2 regions of the Alteromonas sp. CNT1-28 genome follow, and region 2 is predicted to be linked to the other one. Evidence: predicted binding sites of a transcription regulator. Region 2 holds the regulator's gene; the other holds the start of a gene.
What was found. The regulator LexA, encoded in region 2, represses DNA repair genes until DNA is damaged. The targets are predictions, from matches to a motif close to TACTGTATNNNNATACAGTA.
Positions count from the first base shown of each region.

Region 1: MHN02_RS01295 (YebG family protein) is a predicted target of LexA. The motif match lies at 1,260-1,279, and genes of this name have one in related genera.

Region 1 covers NZ_JAKREZ010000001.1:307,257-310,686, forward strand. The annotation lists gene MHN02_RS01290 (ABC transporter ATP-binding protein) at 1-704, opposite strand, end outside; gene MHN02_RS01295 (YebG family protein) at 927-1,214, opposite strand; gene rpsF (30S ribosomal protein S6) at 1,461-1,862, shown strand; gene rpsR (30S ribosomal protein S18) at 1,874-2,101, shown strand; gene rplI (50S ribosomal protein L9) at 2,128-2,580, shown strand; gene MHN02_RS01315 (efflux RND transporter permease subunit) at 3,040-3,430, shown strand, end outside.
Region 2 covers NZ_JAKREZ010000001.1:50,133-53,562, forward strand. The annotation lists gene MHN02_RS00205 (hypothetical protein) at 1-1,417, shown strand, start outside; gene lexA (transcriptional repressor LexA) at 1,530-2,156, shown strand; gene coxB (cytochrome c oxidase subunit II) at 2,739-3,430, shown strand, end outside.

The DNA.
Region 1 (3,430 bases), 260 kb from region 2:
CTCTCCATGGCTTTATCGTGACTAACAAAAATCATGGTGCTTTCACCTGCAACGTCTTTTAGCAGCGACATAAAACTATCTCTGGCATCGGTATCTAGGGCAGAGGTAGGTTCATCGACAATTAATAATTGTGGGTCGTTAATCAGTGCTCTGGCAATGGCAACGCGCTGCTGCTGACCAATACTCAATGCGTCAGCTTTCGCATGCAGCACGTGAGAAGGCAGCTGTAGCTTGTCCAGTAAATGACGAAGCTTTGCGTCTGATGCTGTCTTGCTGACGTTTGTACTTGCAAAATACACCGCCGCATTAATGTTCTGTGCCACAGAAAGGTAGGGAATAAGATTAAATTGTTGAAAAACAACGCCGATATTGCGTGCTCTAAACTTGTCCCGCTGTCGGTTCGATAATGCGGAGAAAGGCTGCGCTAATAAGGCAATGTCGCCCTGAGTTGGAGTTAATGTTCCGCACAGCAAATTGAGCAATGTGCTCTTTCCGCTACCCGAAGGCCCTGAGAGAAAAACGTGCTCACCTTGCGAAACTTGCCACGCTTTAATGTCAATGATGGGGGGACTTTCTTTGGTGTACGAAAACTGTAAATTGCTAACTTCAATCGCTGTGTTGCGCCCTTTATTCACTGCGTTGTGCTCTTCAGACACTGCGTTGCGCTGGGAGTGAGTGCTATTTTTTTTATTGATGGTATTCACGCTAAGCCCGACCTGTATTTACGTCTTATGTTCACATTAGCAAAAGCGACACGTCTGTTCACCCAGTTAAAAACCAGAGAAAACACATTGCCGCGTTGAGGTAATGTTATCAAATAACATTTTTGCGTATAGCTATGCTATCAGATCTCATCAGCCTAAAGCGGCAATTGCTCTTATTAATTGCTCATCATAACGACGCAAAAGAGAGGCGCGCCTAAATTATCAGCCGTTAGCTTGTAGCTTTACCACTTCTGCGCTTTCATCTTCTAATACGCTTTCTGCGGTAGCGCCTTTGAAAATCTTACTGATTTTATCTTTGTTTTTAGACAGCATGATGGTGAGTTCTTCCACTACGCTATCGTCTAGCTTAATGCCCTTCGCATGAATGTAGTCAGCAAGGTTATCTGCTGCATCGAGCATTTTGTCATACTGATCGGCTTCTTTTTTGTCGGTAGTTACCAATTTTTCTACCCCTTTGTGCGTAACAACATACTGTGTGGTAATGGCCATGGTAGGTCCCCTGTTTATTAAAGACACAAAAACTGTACAGCATTTAACTGTATAAATAAACAGTATTTTGATTAAATGTCTGAGCGTAGTGTTTGGGGAAAGGGCAAATGATTGTTCTAAAGGTGATTAATGCTTGTGCAATTAGTAACTGCTGCGTATAATGCGCGCCCTTACAGCCATCCCAATTCGTTCCTTGTCTCCATACAGTCGGCTGTACTGTCGAGGCTACAACCGTAAGGAGCTATAATGCGTCATTACGAAATCGTATTTATGGTTCACCCTGATCAGAGTGAACAAGTACCTGGTATGATCGAGCGTTATACCACAATCCTAAAGCAAGACGGTGGTCAGATTCATCGTTTAGAAGATTGGGGCCGTCGTCAACTGGCTTACCCAATTGAAAAACTGCACAAAGCCCACTACGTACTAATCAATGCTGAAGCGTCTGCAGAAGCTGTTGATGAATTGGAAAATGCTTTCCGTTTCAACGACGTGATCCTACGTAACATGGTTATGCGCACTAAGACTGCTGTGACTGAGCCTTCTCCAATGATGAAAGAAGAGCCTCGTCGTGAGCGTCGTGACGATTCTGCTCCTCGCCAAGATCGCGCGGAAAAGAAAACTGAAACCACTGAAGACAACGCTTAAGGAGATCACCCATGGCTCGTTTTTTCAGACGTCGTAAGTTCTGCCGTTTCACTGCAGAAGGTGTGACTGAGATTGATTACAAAGATATCGCTACTCTTAAGAACTACATCACTGAGAGCGGTAAAATTGTCCCTAGCCGTATTACTGGTACAAGCGCAAAATATCAGCGTCAGCTGTCTTCTGCGATCAAGCGCGCACGTTTCCTTGCGTTGCTTCCGTACACTGATTCACACAAGTAATTTGGCGAATATAAGGGTTAGCTAAGATGAATATCATCCTACTAGATAAAATCGCCAACCTTGGCGGCCTGGGCGACCAAGTGACTGTTAAGTCTGGTTACGCTCGTAACTTCCTTTTCCCACAGGGTAAAGCGGTTCCTGCAACTAAAGACAACGTTGAAAAGTTCGAAGCACGTCGTGCTGAACTTGAAGCGAAAATTGCTGAGCAACTAGCTGCTGCTAACGCACGCGCTGAAAAAGTTGCTGAGCTTGCTGAAGTTACAATCGCAGCTCCTGCTGGTGACGAAGGTAAACTATTTGGCTCTGTTGGTACTCGTGACATCGCTGATGCAATCACTGCAGCTGGCGTTGAAGTACAAAAAGCAGAAGTTAAACTACCTACTGGTACTCTTCGTGAAACTGGTGAGTATGACATCGACTTACAACTTCACTCTGACGTTATCACTTCAATCAAAGTGATCATCATTGCTGAAGCGTAATCGCTGACGTATTTGAAAAAAGCCGCTCCTAGAGCGGCTTTTTTTTGCTCTAAATTTTTGTTCGATACTTAAAGAACAATACCAATCCGCATAGATGATTGCCCACCCAGAAGGTGCTGGTAAGTTTCCTAGCAAAGCGTGGGAATGTAGGAATGGCCGTTGCTTTTTAAATTCCCATAGTGATGCTTGCCAAACCTTCCCGAAGGGCGAGTTAAAAATATCCCTACCCTCACTCCACGTCGCGACGCCTAATTAACGGTGGGTGTAAGCAAATATGTCCAGCGCCGACAAATGGCGTATTTTTGAGGTCCACTCATCTGCGATAAATAACGTTTTTTAAACGGTATTTAAACAAAATGTTAATAATCGCTGAAATTCTTAGTGTCATGGCTTTAAACTTTTTCTGTCATTCCTGCGACCTATAGTAAACCAAACAATAAAAAGCATAAGTGCCATATTATGGACATCACTAAGCAAGCAATAAAAAACGCGACTGGGGTAGGTATAGGAATAACACTGCTGGTGTTTTTAGGTCTATATAGCCTGTTTAATTTACCGGTACAGCTGTTTCCTGACATTGAACGACCGAATATTAATATCCAGACCTCGTGGCGCGCTGCGTCGCCCCAAGAAATTGAGTCGGAGATCATTGAACCTCAAGAGGAAGTGCTGCAAGGGATCCCTGGCCTTGAGTCGATGAATGCATGGGCAAACCAAGGTAATGCGTGGATTAATCTAGAGTTTGGTTTAGATACGGACATGCAGAAAACGCTCATTGAAGTGATTAGCCGCATGAATCGCGTACCGCCACTACCTCGCGATACCTTGTCCCCTAATATTATGCTTGCTG
Region 2 (3,430 bases):
GCTATACGGTAGCGGGTTCAGCGACGCATTTGTTGTGCTGGGTGATATGAATAACGATGGTGTAGATGAAATCATCGGTGCCGATAGTTGGAATGATATCTCAATCTACTCAGCAGTATCGAAAAGCAGTTTGGCAACGGCGGAACATGGTGACATTTGTGATATCGCCTATAGTAAAGAAAGCCCAGCTACAGAAGGAATAGTGGTTGTCTCCGAGTGTCAGTGGGGACAAGTTAGAGGTTTTGCATTAGAAGCGGGACAAATCTCTGAGCAGTGGGCTCTTAACCACAACACTTACAGTGGCATGTCACTTCTCATTGACGATTTAGACAATGACAATGTGGACGACATTATTTGGACTGGTGAGAATCAAATTTTAGTAGCGCAACAAGATGCCAACGGTGAATATGCCTTGTCAGATATAAAAGGTGCGCCGCGCGCGAGTAGATATCATGCCGCGGGTTGGGCACCTTATGGCGATAATGATGAAAGAGCCGTCTTTGTTAGCGATACAAGTAGTTACGAATCATCTATTCAGATTTTATCGGTAGATAAAGAGGATAACTTTGCGATAAGTGCTGAGGTTGGCGAAGATGTCTATAACTATAGCAAACCGGTCGTTACAGACTACAACAATGACGGTGTGGGTGAGTTACTAATAGGGGCACTGGATTATAGTTCGTCGTTTAATGTCGTGAGACTTACAGATAACGCTATTCAGTGGACACTGAACAATAATCAGAATAGTGAAATTTCGTTTATTGAAGCCATTGACGTAAATAACGATAGTTACGCCGATGCAGTTATTATTGAGAACAATCGACTTAAAGCGTTTGATATCGAGAATCAGGTGCTTATCGACTCAATCATTAACGATTTTTCAATTAATGCGCTTGCTGCCTCTGAAAAAGACGGTGTGCATTATTTTGCTGTTGGGGGCTATAGTTCGCTCAAGCTCTATAAAATGCAGGATGGTGAATTTGTTGGATTGAATGAATTGGAAACCAATTGTGACCAATTGCTCACGGTAAATTTTGATAGTGATAGCGAACTTGAATTTGCGTGTTTAAATAGAAACTACAACACCATCAATGTTTATGACGTGGCGAGCGATGCATTAGAACTCAAAGACGCTATAGCACCGTCATTCTACCCTCAATATATAGCGGCTGTTCCAACGACGTCGTCTAATCAGTCGATTCTCGCTATCTACCAGCCTAACGAGAATGACTATTCGTACAATTATTATGACAGCATCGCATATCGCGTGGTTGAGGTTGATAATAAAGGCAATGTGGTGTGGCAAAGCCCTGGACTTGGGCTCGATAATGTTGAAGGCATGCGCACACGTCAAAATAGTGATGGGGAGCTGGAGTTACAAATTAGTAACCCGAACATGGCTCTTCTCGTAAAATAAGAGGAAAGCACTTGTCGTAGGCTATTGCAGATCGCAAAAGACGCGGCAAGTGCTTGTTATTTAGTTTTAGGTGTATATACTTACAGGAACTGTATGAACAGACAGGTCTTTTATGCGCCCACTCACAGCTCGACAAACCGAAGTTTTAGAACTTATTAAAACAACCATGTTAGAAACGGGAATGCCGCCTACTCGTGCGGAAATAGCCCGTCAGCTTGGCTTTCGTTCTGCTAATGCAGCAGAGGAACATTTGAAAGCATTGGCGCGTAAAGGCGTGATTGAAATTTTGCCTGGTACGTCTCGTGGCATTAAGCTCAATATCCCTCTTGATAACGACGCACAAGAAGAAGAAGGCCTACCGTTAATTGGGCGTGTTGCAGCCGGTGAGCCGATCTTGGCGCAAGAGCATGTTGAATCGCACTACAAAGTCGATCCTGCACTGTTTCAACCCCATGCCGACTTTTTGCTACGCGTTAACGGTATGAGCATGAAAGACATTGGTATTTTAGACGGTGATCTTCTCGCTGTTCATCGCACCACTGATGTACACAACGGTCAGGTGGTTGTGGCGCGTGTAGATGAAGACGTCACCGTAAAGCGTCTAGAGAAACGCGGGCGTGAAGTATTGCTTCATGCTGAGAATGATGAGTTTGCACCAATAAAAGTTGATTTGGCGACTGAACATTTTGCGATAGAAGGCATTGCGGTGGGTGTGATCAGAAACGCTGACTGGATGTAGTATTTTAGCTTGTTTGTATAAAAGCGGCGCGTTAGCCGCTTTTTTTATGTCTTTTGTTCCTGTTTTTTTCTTCAATCTGCCAACTTAGGTTTTATCCTGCCCAGCAAACCTGTTGGTTTTCTGCGCGCTTATTTTTATCATTACTCACGTTATTCTTTCTATGAATGCTTCAAGTATTTTCCATTTTTTATTTTGAATTTTGTTTGAAATCGACATTGAGTAATCGATTACTTATTGATTTCTTAACTAGTTAGTCGAGCATTTACTTTAACCCCGTGTTCAAAATGCCTGTTTGATTCCAAGGGCATCCCACAGCAATGGCTTTCTCTTTTTGCACGTGAAATCCCCCGCGACCATTTTAGTAAATGATTAAAAATTAACCACTTCGTTAAATTTTTAATAGAAAAGACTAGACGGCACGACATTATTGCGCAATTCTTATACAGAGATTAACAAAATAATAACAATGACTCTAAATTTGTTTTACAAGTTGAGGTTATGGGTCAATCGTTCGCAAACCATTTGGTAGGGCATCGCGCAAATTAATCAGCGTCTTTGACCACGCCATTACGGAGGTGCTGAGTGAAACAACTAACGACCGTTTTCGCAAAATGGTGTTCTAGTATACCAATTTTGCTTTTTTCCCCTTTGCTTTTTGCGCAAGAAGCAAGCGAAGAAGCCTCTTCGCTTAATTTGAGACGCGGTGCTACCGACATCAGTGGGCAGGTATACGACCTCCATATGTTGATGTTCTTCATTTGTGTAGGTATCGCGGTTGTAGTTTTTGGCGTGATGTTCGCCTCAATGTATCTACATAGAAAGTCCCGTGGTGCCAAGCCAGCTAATTTTCACGAAAACGTGAAGGTCGAAATTGCTTGGACCGTTATTCCTTTCCTTATTCTTATTTTCATGGCGGTACCCGCAGCGAATACTCTAATTGCTATGGAAGACACGTCTGAGCCTGACATGACGGTGTTAGTAACAGGCTCTCAATGGAAATGGCACTACAAGTACATGGATAGCGATGTAGAGTTTTATTCTTTACTCGCCACTCAGCGCGAGCAAATAGAAAACAAATTTCAGAAAACAGATAACTACCTGCTGGAAGTCGACCGTCCCTTGGTTATTCCTACTGGGAAAAAAGTACGCTTTCTTATTACTTCTGACGACGTTATCCACTCTTGGTGGGTTCCTGACTTTGCCGTGAAAAAAGATGCCAACCCCGGCTTTATTAACGAGTCTTGGGCCAAGGTGAATGAGCCGGGTATTTATCG